One region of the Pantoea sp. LS15 genome, then DNA from elsewhere that is predicted to be linked to it. Evidence: predicted binding sites of a transcription regulator. Region 1 holds the regulator's gene; each other region holds the start of a gene.

The links. The regulator CRP, encoded in region 1, controls carbon source genes, mostly activating them, when cyclic AMP is high. The targets are predictions, from matches to a motif close to ATGTGANNNNNNTCACAT.
Region 2: ydfZ (putative selenium delivery protein YdfZ) is a predicted target of CRP. The motif match lies at 1,190-1,207, and genes of this name have one in related genera.
Region 3: HED65_RS02255 (PhzF family phenazine biosynthesis protein) is a predicted target of CRP. The motif match lies at 1,304-1,321, and genes of this name have one in related genera.
Region 4: udp (uridine phosphorylase) is a predicted target of CRP. The motif match lies at 1,054-1,071, and genes of this name have one in related genera.

What each region holds. Positions count from the first base shown of each region.
Region 1 is NZ_JAAVXA010000011.1:132,218-135,344, forward strand. It holds gene HED65_RS16400 (YccS/YhfK family putative transporter) at 1-1,331, opposite strand, end outside; gene crp (cAMP-activated global transcriptional regulator CRP) at 1,389-2,021, opposite strand; gene HED65_RS16410 (OsmC family protein) at 2,333-2,737, shown strand; gene HED65_RS16415 (phosphoribulokinase) at 2,804-3,127, opposite strand, start outside.
Region 2 is NZ_JAAVXA010000001.1:645,610-648,736, reverse strand. It holds gene HED65_RS03005 (mannitol dehydrogenase family protein) at 1-840, shown strand, start outside; gene ydfZ (putative selenium delivery protein YdfZ) at 887-1,090, opposite strand; gene HED65_RS02995 (GntR family transcriptional regulator) at 1,396-2,082, opposite strand; gene ydfG (bifunctional NADP-dependent 3-hydroxy acid dehydrogenase/3-hydroxypropionate dehydrogenase YdfG) at 2,174-2,920, opposite strand; gene dcp (peptidyl-dipeptidase Dcp) at 3,063-3,127, shown strand, end outside.
Region 3 is NZ_JAAVXA010000001.1:478,239-481,365, forward strand. It holds gene HED65_RS02250 (PhzF family phenazine biosynthesis protein) at 1-403, opposite strand, end outside; gene HED65_RS02255 (PhzF family phenazine biosynthesis protein) at 431-1,219, opposite strand; gene HED65_RS02260 (sugar transporter) at 1,397-2,593, shown strand; gene HED65_RS02265 (MarC family NAAT transporter) at 2,639-3,127, opposite strand, start outside.
Region 4 is NZ_JAAVXA010000017.1:61,592-64,718, forward strand. It holds gene metE (5-methyltetrahydropteroyltriglutamate--homocysteine S-methyltransferase) at 1-85, shown strand, start outside; gene HED65_RS20020 (dienelactone hydrolase family protein) at 133-939, opposite strand; gene udp (uridine phosphorylase) at 1,195-1,956, shown strand; gene rmuC (DNA recombination protein RmuC) at 2,100-3,127, shown strand, end outside.

The DNA of each region.
Region 1 (3,127 bases):
ATCAGCATTCCCGCCAGGGTATAGCCTTCCGGCACGTGAAAGTGCAGCGTGACGCCTGCGATAATCAGCCCGGCCATCGTTCCGCCCGCCCGGTGCAGTATACGCACGCGCGTGGCGCCGTAGCCGTTCTGGGTGACAAACAGCACGGTCATTAAGATCCAGTAGGGTTTTGGCAGATGCAGCGCCATGCCCATCAGGCTGGCGGTACTGAGCATGACGCTAATCCGTGCGGCGTTGCGCAGAGCGGACGATTTAAGAGACAGATAGCTTCTGAGCGCCGGCAGTAACGGCAGACGTTTTTGTTTATCGGCCATGAGATCGCGGGGATAAAGCGGACGTTGCGTGCGCAACACACGGGCGATACGGCTGAAATGCCAGGCGGCAAACTGACCCACCGGGTTGTCCTCATGCTGGCGGGCAATTTTCTCCAGCGCGCCGAGCTGTTTTTCCATGTTAAAACGCGTGGGATAGCGGTGATATAAAATGTCATCAGCCAGCACTCTCAGACGCGCGGAGACGGTTTGCGCATTCCAGCGGATCACCGCTTCGGCATGACTGCGCTCGACCAGCTTTTGCACTTCCTGAGGATGGTGCAGGCTCACGGAAATATGCTCTTGCAGATCCAGCCCCACCTGGAAGATACGCAGCAGCCGTTTGTATTCGTGATTCTTGTTGGCGGCGAGCATATGCAGTTGCTGATAGCACTGGCTGATCAGATCCACCACCTTTTGCTGGCGTGTCAGCAGCGGCGGCAACGATTTTTCCGGATCGGTGTGCTGGGTAAGCAGGGTGTATTTGGCCTCGCAGTAATCAGCAAGCTGCACATAGAGCAGGCTCAATGATTCACGCAGGGGCTGTTCCCGCCACAGCCAGAACCAGAACCAGTTAAACAGCCCATACCACAGCGTACCCAGGGCGTAGATCAGGAGCGGCTCCCACACCGGCATGTTCCCCGCAAGGCTCAGCGTGAAGATGGCCGCAATCAGTGAGGCGGGAAGCAGGCGCGCATGAAGGGCGCTGATTTCGGCAGTGACGCCGAGCGTCATCGCCAGCACGGTCAGGATCAACGGCAGCGGAATATCGCGGGCCAGTAAAAGCTGCACGGCGAGGCTACAGCCAGCAAACAGCGAGCCGCCAATAATCAGACGTTTAAAAAAGCGCTTATGCGGTGTGTCCAGGCCGGCAATGTTGCAGCAGGCGGGCACAAGAGAAAACAGCAGACCTTGCTGAAGATGTCCAAGGATAAGGCCCACGGCCACAGGAAGACACAACACCAGCGTTTGTCGCAGTGCGTAGTTAACTTCCGGGTGATAAATCAGCCTGCGCCACATGGGGAAGAAAGACAAAAACGGCGTGACACCTTGCGATGGCACGCCGTCTGAGTGGAATTAACGCGTTCCGTAGACCACGATGGTTTTACCATGGGCGGAGATCAGGTTCTGATCTTCCAGCATTTTCAGAATACGGCCCACTGTTTCACGGGAGCAGCCGACGATCTGGCCGATCTCCTGACGGGTAATTTTAATCTGCATGCCATCAGGGTGGGTCATCGCATCAGGTTGTTTTGCCAGGTTCAGCAGAGTCTGTGCGATACGGCCGGTAACGTCCAGGAAGGCGAGGTTACCCACTTTCTCGGATGTTACCTGCAGACGGCGAGCCATCTGGGAAGAAAGACGCATCAGGATATCAGGGTTAACCTGAATCAACTGACGGAATTTCTTGTAAGAAATTTCAGCCACTTCACATGCTGTCTTTGCGCGAACCCAGGCGCTACGTTCCTGGCCTTCTTCAAACAGGCCCAGTTCACCGATGAAATCGCCTTGGTTCAGATAAGAAAGGATCATCTCTTTCCCTTCTTCATCTTTGATCAGCACTGCCACCGAGCCTTTTACGATGTAATACAACGTTTCCGCTTTTTCACCCTGGTGAATCAGCGTGCTCTTCGATGGGTACTTATGAATGTGGCAATGAGACAAGAACCATTCGAGAGTCGGGTCTGTTTGCGGTTTGCCAAGCACCATGCGCTGTTATCCTCTGTTATAAGCTGTCACCAGAGTCATCAGATGCATCCGGACTCTGGGGTTGCAATCGAATTCTTACCCATACCCTGGGAAGTCGGCTATCGTAACGTTTCGCAGCCAGTAAAGTTTGATGTCCTCTGCATACATGTGTAACGTCAATGTATTACTGTAGCATCCTGAGTGTTTTAGCATAGCTTTCGCCGCGTGTCTCCTGGTGTCTCGCTTCAGCATGATGCAGGTCGCCTTCCATTGCGAGAAATGTAACGCACACGTAATCTGTCACCAAAAATGCAACGTTGGAGTTAATGAATATGCAAGCGCGCGTGAAATGGGTTGAAGGGTTAACATTCCTGGGCGAGTCCGCTTCAGGACACCAGGTTTTGATGGATGGTAACTCCGGCGATAAAGCGCCAAGCCCGATGGAGATGGTATTGATGGCTGCTGGTGGATGCAGCGCAATTGATGTGGTGTCGATTCTGCAGAAAGGTCGTCAGGATGTGACGGATTGCGAAGTTAAACTCACGTCGGAACGCCGTGAAGAGGCGCCACGCCTGTTCACCCATATTAACCTGCACTTTGTGGTCACCGGTAAGGAACTGAAAGACGCGGCAGTTTCGCGTGCGGTGGACCTGTCTGCCGAGAAGTACTGCTCTGTGGCGTTAATGCTGGAGAAAGCGGTAAAAATCACCCATTCGTATGAAGTGATCGAGGCGTGATTGGTGGGGCATCGTGCGTGTAGATGCCCTCACCCTAACCCTCTCCCGTTGGGAGAGGGAATATGATCACGCGATCTGCTTCCCTTCCATCAACCGCTTCACCAGCGGCGTCATGATGAGTTCCATCGCCAGCCCCATTTTCCCGCCCGGCACCACCAGGGTATTCATGTGGGAAATGAACGAGCCCTGCAACATCGCCAGTAACCACGGGTAATCAATGCCTTCGAGGTTGCGGAAATGGATCACCACAAAACTCTCATCCAGCGACGGGATGCTTTTTGCCGCGAATGGGTTAGAGGTGTCAACTGTCGGTACACGCTGGAAGTTAATATGGGTACGGGAGAACTGCGGCGTCAGGAAATTAATGTAATCGTCCATGGAGCGCACCAC
Region 2 (3,127 bases), on a different contig from region 1:
GCGGACTGGATTGAATCCAGCGTCACCTTCCCGTCAACGATGGTGGATCGTATCGTGCCTGCAGTAACGGCAGAAACACTGAATAAAATCGAACAACTGACTGGCGTACGCGACCCGGCGGCCGTGGCCTGCGAACCGTTCCGCCAGTGGGTAATTGAAGATAACTTTGTAGCCGGACGTCCTGAATGGGAAAAAGCCGGGGCTGAGCTCGTGTCAGACGTGATTCCGTTTGAAGAGATGAAGCTGCGGATGCTCAATGGCAGTCATTCATTCCTTGCGTATCTTGGCTATCTGGCAGGTTACCAGCATATCAACGACTGCATGGAAGATGAGAATTACCGCCTCGCCGCGCATAAGCTGATGCTCAACGAGCAGGCACCAACCTTAAAAGTGAAAGGCGTCGATTTAGGTCATTATGCCGATCTGCTGATTGCTCGCTACAGTAACCCGGCCTTGCGTCATCGAACCTGGCAAATTGCGATGGACGGTAGCCAGAAGCTCCCGCAGCGTATGCTGGATTCTGTACGCTGGCACCTGGTGCATCAAAAGCCCTTCCCGCTACTGGCATTGGGTGTGGCTGGCTGGATGCGCTATGTCGGCGGTGTGGATGAGCAGGGTAATGCCATTGAGGTGAGCGATCCGCAACTGGCCGTGATTCAGGCGGCAGTGAAGGGAAGTGCTGAGGGGGAAAGCCGTGTGAAAGCCCTGATTGGCATCGAGGCTATTTTTGGCAGAGAGCTACCTGAAGAGGCTGGCTTTGTGGATGCGGTGATGAGCGCGTATCAGACGTTGCTACAGAAGGGGGCAAAAGCCACAGTGGCGCAGTACGCAGCACAATGATAATTCATCTCATGCCGCCGTTCGCGGCGGCATGTACGGGTACAATTTAGTGCATACCCAAGCGAATCAGTTCAATCGGTTCGAACTTACCTTCGCATCCTTCCACTTCCACCGTTTTGCTACGACGCACTTGCGCGGCATCAAGACCGTCGCTATGGATCGCTTTAATGACGCCAGTATGGCCAGTGCCGTTAATCATGACGCGGCTGCCAGTAGTGATTGCATTACGGTTACGGTCGTATGTCATCATGGTATATTCTCCTCTCTAACTTATCCTTTACGGCGCTAATTCAGCGTTCACCGTTTACGGGACACTATAAATACGCCTGTCAGCTTTTCTTGTTTTTGTTTTTGATCAAACTCACACTTTTTTCTCAATATTGTCGGCACTAATGGAACACGGCGATAATTTACCGTGTGAACCGTTTGTTTATTGATAGTTTTGGCGGGGAAATATTGATGTCTGGTGATATGAGGGAAATGGAAATAAGCGAAAAGACTGCACGTTATGCAGCCAACTTTGTGAAGCTCATCTGCCGGGTTTAAATGCAGAATTTACTCTTCGCTAAACCACTCGCTATTTTCCTGGCGAATAAGCTGCACAGATTCACTAATTTCCTGCAAATGCAGTGTCATCGCTTTTTCCACACCGTCTGCATCGCGCTTTTCAAGCGCATTAAAAATATCATGGTGCTGTCGGAGTAACATTTCCGGCGGGGAAACGTGATCAAGACTCATATAGCGCACGCGGTCGATGGTGGCCTTAATGTTTTCGATGGTGTCCCAGGCGAGTTGGCAATCGGCAATTTGCGCCAGTTTCTGGTGGAATTCGTCATCCAGCAGGAAGAAATCGTTGAGCTGTTTGCGGTCAATCGCAATGCGCTGCTGATGCAGGTTTTGCTCCAGCAGGTAGCACAGGTTGTCGTTGATAAGCGTTGCAGCGCGGCGCACTACTGCACATTCAATGGCCTGACGAACGAAACAGCCGTTGCGCACCTGAGAGAGTGAAATTTTATTCACGTAACTGCCACGCTGCGGACGGATCTGAATCAGCCCGTTTTCTGCGAGCTTAATAAACGCTTCGCGCACTGGCTGACGGGAAACATCAAAACGCACGGACACCTCTTTTTCAGAAAGCGGTGTACCCGGTGGGATCAGGCAATGGACAATATCACGTCGCAAAATGCGATAGATTTGCTGGTTTACAGGCTGGGTGGGATTGAGTTGCGATTCAGCGGCCATGAGTTGTCATTTCTCAGAGAGTTAGCCTGGACATACTACCATTCTTTTATAACCCGATACAGACCCGGCCCGCAGGCCGGGAAGGGCTCAGTTAGCCACGATGGACACTAAGTCCGGCAAAACTCTGGCTGACTGGCATCATTTCTACGGTATTGATGTTGACGTGCTTCGGCAGTGTCGCTACCCACCAGACCGTTTCGGTGACATCTTCCGGCGTCAGCGCGTTAGCGTTTTCGTAGGTTTTGTCCGCTTTCGCGTCATCACCTTTGAAACGCACGTTGGAGAATTCAGTTCCACCCACCAGACCTGGCTCGATATCGGTGACGCGAATGGCCGTGCCGTGCAGATCGGTACGCAGGTTCAGGCTGAACTGGCGTACAAACGCTTTGGTCGCGCCATAGACGTTGCCGCCCGCATATGGCCAGCTTCCGGCGGTGGAACCGATATTGATGATGTGGCCGCGATTGCGTTCCACCATTCCCGGCAACACCGCGCGGGTCATATAGACCAGCCCTTTGTTGTTGGTGTCGATCATGTTTTCCCAGTCTTCAACACTGGCTTTATGGGCAGGCTCCATGCCCAGCGCCAGACCGGCATTGTTGACCAGCACATCAATGGCGCGCCATTCGGCAGGCAGGTTAGCAATCATCTCTTCAATGGCTGCGCGGTTACGCACATCCAGTTGCGCGGTCAGGATGCTGTCACCCAGTTCGTCTTTCAGTTCCTGCAGGCGCTCCTGACGACGACCCGTTGCAATCACCTTGTGCCCGTTGGCGACGAAGCGACGCGTGATGCTTTCACCAAAACCCGCTGTCGCCCCGGTAACTAAAATAATCATCTCACTGTTCCTCAACGCTTTTTGTGTTGTACTAACATAGCACGGCCGCAGAGGGTGCGTTAAGGCAACATTTGTATGACAGCATTGCAGGGGATGGCGGCCTGGCCTAATCTGGGAGAAGACCCGTACTCAGGAGCAAAAGATGACGGCCACGAATCCCTTTTTTGAAATTAGCCTTTTACCTTACCAGGCCCCCCGTTTTGATGA
Region 3 (3,127 bases), on a different contig from region 1:
CACTAAACAGCCCCGCAGGTGGGTTGTCGACCACCTCCGTTGACCACGCAGGGAAATTCAGCGTCAGCCAGTCACCACTGCGCTTGACCGTCAGGTCACCGACAAAGCGTGTGGTGAAGGTAATTTCGGTATGCGGATAATCAAGGTATTCGAAAATAACGTGTGATGCCGCCAGCGTGGCATGGCCGCACAGGTTAATTTCATCCAGCGTGGTAAACCAGCGCAACTCAAACCCGCCGTCGGTTCGCACAAAAAAAGCTGTCTCAGACTGGTTATGCTGCTGCGCCATTTTGAGCAACGTCTCGTCCGGCAACCACTCTTCCAGAGGACACACTGCTGCGGCATTACCGCCAAACGTTTTGTCACTAAAGGCATCCACCAGATAAAATTCAATTTCCTGCATTGTCTCTTCCTCTCTTGTTATGGGTATTCAGCGCAGAAAAACTGTGCCTTTCAAATAGAGTGCTGCCTGGCCGCTCATCAGCACACGTGAATCTTTGAGTTCGCAACGGATATCCCCGCCACGCGCGGAAACCTGACGAGCAAGCATCGTCGTTTTACGCAGTTTTTCACCCCAGTAAGGAATGAGCATCGTGTGCGCAGAGCCGGTAACCGGATCTTCCGGGACGGACACGCCCGGCGAGAAGAAGCGGCTGACAAAATCATATTCACCGTCTCCCCGTGCCGTTACCGTCACTTTATGTTCGCCTGGCGTCATCGCCGGGATGTCTGGCGCGAGCGCTTCAACCTGCTGGCGATTTTCCAGCACGATGAGCCACGCCCGGCCTTTACGGGCTTCAACGTAGTGGCTGATACCCAGGGCCGAGAGCATCTCCGGCGTGGGCGTCTCTTCATGCGTTGGGCATGCCGGGAAATCCAGTGTCATCCAGTCACCTTCACGGCTTACCGTCAGACGGCCAGAAGCCGTATCAAAGTGGATCCGCGAGTCGGGATAATTCAGCTCATTAAACAGAACGTATGCGGCGGCCAGGGTAGCGTGACCGCAGAGATTGACTTCCGTAAGGGTGGTAAACCAGCGTAACTCAATGCCTCCTTTACTGCAGACGAAAAAAGCCGTTTCCGACTGATTATGCTCCTGCGCCATTCTCAGCAAAGTCTCATCGGGTAACCATGCTTTCAGCGGGCAAACCGCTGCCGGATTGCCGCCAAAAGTTTTGTCACTGAAGGCATCAACCAGATAAAAATCAATCTCCTGCATTGTCTTACCGCCTGTTTTTATTGTGTTGTTCTTTTATATTCAATGAAAAAGACGTTCCCGGCTACCGCTTTTATAAGGTAAATATTGAGATCTACATCACATAATGATTGAGTTTTCATCATTTAACGTTTTAAGATCGACCTCTCTTCTTTTCAGCAACGAATCTCCGACATCTCTATGACAACGAACACAGTTTCCCGCAGAGTTGCGTGGCTACGGGTGGTCACGCTGGCTATTGCCGCATTTATTTTTAACACCACAGAATTTGTTCCGGTTGGGCTGTTGTCTGATATCGCGGAAAGTTTCCAGATGGAAACGGCGCAAGTGGGCATTATGTTGACCATCTACGCCTGGGTGGTGGCGCTGATGTCCTTGCCGTTTATGCTCATGACCAGTCAGATGGAGCGGCGTAAGCTGTTAATCGGCCTGTTTGTGTTGTTCATAGCCAGCCACGTTTTGTCGTTTATGGCGTGGAGTTTTACCGTGCTGGTCATTAGCCGCGTCGGCATTGCCTTTGCCCACGCGGTGTTCTGGTCAATTACTGCGTCTCTGGCTATACGGCTGGCGCCGGCCGGTAAACGTGCCCAGGCGCTAAGCCTGATTGCAACCGGCACAGCACTGGCGATGGTATTGGGTCTGCCTATTGGCCGCATCGTGGGGCAATATTTCGGCTGGCGTACTACCTTCTTCGCCATCGGCATGGGTGCACTGATTACTCTGGTTTGCCTGATCAAACTGCTGCCGGCGCTACCTAGCGAACATTCCGGCTCCCTGAAAAGCCTGCCGCTGCTGATGCGTCGCCCTGCGTTACTGAGTATCTACCTGCTTACCGTCATTGTGGTAACGGCGCATTACACGGCGTATAGCTACATTGAGCCGTTTGTACAGGTTGTGGCGGGCTTTAGCGCCAACTTTGCCACCGTTTTACTGTTGATCCTCGGTGGAGCGGGCATTATTGGCAGCATTCTGTTTGGTAAGTTGGGTAACCAGCATGCCTCCTCTCTGGTGAGTAGTGCTATTGGCCTGCTGCTGGCCTGCCTGCTGTTACTGATGCCCGCTGCGGGAAGTGAAAACCATCTGGCGATCCTCAGTCTGTTCTGGGGCGTGGCGATCATGATTATCGGTCTGGGCATGCAGGTGAAAGTTCTGGCCCTGGCACCGGATGCGACGGACGTCGCAATGTCACTCTTCTCGGGGATTTTTAATCTGGGGATTGGCGCGGGCGCGCTGGTGGGAAATCAAATCAGCCTGCATGTGTCGATGTCAGCGATCGGCTATCTGGGTGCCATTCCTGCGCTGGTAGCGCTGATCTGGTCGGTGCTCATCTTCCGTAAATGGCCGGTGGCGCTGGAAGAACAGCGGCAACACGGGTGACGTTTGTTTGTGCCGGGTAGGCGAAGCCGCCACCCGGCAATGAACTTAATGGTACGTTTTAATAATTTCCAGCACGCCGTTAATAATAAACTGCACGCCCATACAAACCAGTAAGAAGCCCATCAGACGGGAAATCGCCTCGATACCGCCCTTGCCTACCCAGCGCATAATCGCACCAGAGCTGCGCAAAGACGCCCACACGATGATGCCGATCAACGCAAAAATCAGCGGCGGAGCAACGGCGACAACCCAGTCAGGAAACGTCGAGCCATCACGTACCGTGGAGGCAGAACTGATGATCATCGCAATCGTCCCCGGCCCCGCCGTACTCGGCATGGCTAAGGGCACAAAGGCGATATTCGCACTCGGTTCGGTTTCCAGCTCCTCGGATTTACTGGTCGCTTCCGGTGACTCATGCGCTTTTTGCGCCGGGAACAGCATACGGAAACCGATAAAGGCTACAATCAGCCCCCCGGCGATACGCAGGCCAGGGATAGAAATCCCAAAGGTGTTCATCACCAGTTGTCCGGCGTA
Region 4 (3,127 bases), on a different contig from region 1:
CGGCCTGAAAACCCGCGGCTGGCCGGAAACCCGCGCAGCACTGGCGAACATGGTGCAGGCGGCGCAGAATTTGCGTCAGGCGTGATAAATCGTAGGCCCGGTAAAGCGTCGCCGCTACCGGGCTTTTTGCTTTTATCCTTTTTTACCACCGTGCTGGTTGAACCACGCCAGCATTCTCTGCCATCCGTCTTTTGCAGATTCCTCGTGATAACTCGGACGATAATCGGCATTAAATGCATGCCCGGCATCCGGGTACACTACAATCTCTGCCTTCGCATTTGCCGCACGGAGTGCGTGACGCATTGTCTCTACTGATTCAAGCGAAATACCGGTGTCCTGGCCGCCATAGAGCCCTAATACTGGGGCATTTAGCTCAGTGGCGATATCTACCGGATATTTCGGCGAATTTAGCGTTTTTGCGCCCACCAGTTTTCCATACCAGGCCACTGCGGCTTTAAGCTGCGGATTATGAGCGGCATACAGCCAACTGATACGCCCTCCCCAGCAGAAACCCGTCACCATCAGACGATGTGCATCACCGCCGTTACGTGCTGCCCAACTGGCAACGTGGTCGAGATCGGCCATGACCTGCGCGTCAGGGACTTTGCTGACCAGATTGCTAAGCAATGTTGGACTATCGTTATAGTCGTTCGGATCGCCCTGACGGAAGTAGAGTTCTGGTGCAACGGCCAGATACCCTTCCAGCGCCAGTCGGCGACAGAGGTCGCGGATATGTTCGTGAACACCAAAAATTTCCTGAACCACAATGACGATGGGCAGAGGACCCTCTACTGATTTTGGCCGAGCGTGGTAAGCCGGCATATTATCCCCCTGCGAGGGGATGGAGGTCTCACCCGCCGTTATGGCCTCTTCGGGCGTTGAAACGATGGTTGAAGCATGCGGGGCTGCAGCAGGTGCAAAACCGATTTTTTCAGTCATGGCATTCTCCGTACCAATGAGTTAGCGCAAAGGTAAATATAGACACCAGGTTAACAACCCACAGTGCCTTAAACGGTCTATCTTTTGTGCAGCACACCACGATATAACTTGTTAATGTGATGTAAATCGCCTTTTTATGGAAATTTACTGCAATCATTTTCATTCATGGTGAAGTTCATCACGAAATTATGCGTATTGCTTCTGTAAAGTACCATTTTACTTCTTCTGACTAACCGACCCACAGAGGAGTCACCTATGTCTAAGTCTGATGTTTTTCATCTCGGCCTCACCAAAAACGATTTACAAGGGGCTACGCTCGCTATCGTCCCGGGTGATCCTGAGCGTGTGGAAAAGATCGCCGCGCTGATGGATAAGCCGGTTAAGCTGGCAGCCCATCGTGAATTCACCACCTGGCGTGCAGAGCTGGATGGCAAAGCCGTGATCGTGTGCTCAACCGGTATCGGTGGTCCGTCGACCTCTATTGCTGTTGAAGAACTGGCGCAACTGGGCATTCGTACTTTCCTGCGTATCGGTACTACTGGCGCTATTCAGCCGCATATCAATGTCGGTGACGTGCTGGTCACCACCGCATCCGTTCGTCTGGACGGGGCAAGCCTGCACTTCGCGCCAATGGAATTCCCGGCAGTGGCAGACTTCGAATGTACCACTGCGCTGGTTGAAGCGGCGAAATCTGTGGGCGCAACCACGCACGTGGGTGTAACTGCCTCTTCCGATACCTTCTACCCAGGCCAGGAGCGCTATGACACCTTCTCTGGTCGCGTGGTGAGCCGTTTCAAAGGCTCTATGGAAGAGTGGCAGTCTATGGGCGTAATGAACTACGAAATGGAATCTGCGACGCTGCTGACCATGTGCGCAAGCCAGGGTCTGCGTGCCGGTATGGTGGCGGGCGTTATCGTCAACCGTACGCAGCAGGAGATCCCGAATGCCGAAACCATGAAGCAGACTGAAAGTCATGCTGTGAAAATCGTGGTTGAAGCGGCGCGTCGCCTGATCTAGTCCTCTCTTCTGCATGCAATAAAAGGCCGACACGTTCGGCCTTTATTTTTTGCGTAGCGCCTCGCAGGAAAACCCTTTCAAACTGGACGTTTATACAGCACAATTCTATTTTGTGCAGGTAATACGTTGATGCAGGGGGCATTGTGGATATCTCGATCCTGATTTACGCGGTGATTGCGCTGGTGGGCTTAGGGATTGGCTGGCTTATTTCCAGCTACCAGCATGCACAGCAGAAGGCCGACCAACTGGCCGAGCGAGAAGAGATGGTCGCCGATTTAAGCGCGGCAAAACAGCAGCTTGCTCTGAGCGAGCACTGGCGCGATGAGTGCGAGTTGCTCAACAACGAACTACGCAACCTGCGGGATATCAACACCTCGCTGGAGGCTGATCTCCGCGAAGTGACCACCCGTCTTGAATCCACCCAGCTGCATGCGGAAGACAAAATCCGCCAGATGATTAACAGCGAGCAACGCCTCAGCGAACAGTTTGAAAACCTCGCCAACCGCATTTTCGAGCACAGCAACCGCCGCGTTGATGAACAGAATCGCCAGAGCCTGAACAGCCTGCTGACGCCCCTGCGTGAACAGCTGGACGGTTTTCGTCGTCAGGTGCAGGACAGTTTTGGTCAGGAGGCTCGAGAGCGGCACACGCTGGCCCATGAGATCCGCAATCTTCAGCAACTAAATGCACAGATGGCGCAGGAGGCGGTCAACCTGACTCGTGCGCTTAAAGGGGATAATAAAACCCAGGGAAACTGGGGGGAAGTAGTTCTGACCCGCGTGCTTGAGGCCTCTGGCCTGCGTGAAGGTTATGAGTATGAAACACAGGTTAGCATCGAAAATGATGCCCGTTCGCGCATGCAGCCAGATGTGATTGTGCGTCTGCCGCAGGGTAAAGACGTTGTTATCGACGCCAAAATGACGCTGGTGGCGTATGAGCGCTACTTTAATGCGGAAGATGACTACACCCGAGAGTCGGCGCTGCAGGAGCATATTGCTTCCGTGCGTAACCATATCCGTCTGCTGGGCCGAAAAGACTACCAGCAACTGCCGGGCCTTCGCTCACTGGATTACGTGCTGATGTTTATTCCGGTTGAACCGGCCTTCCTGCTGGCACTCGACAGGCAGCCTGAACTGATCACCGAAGCGCTGAAAAATAACATTATGCTGGT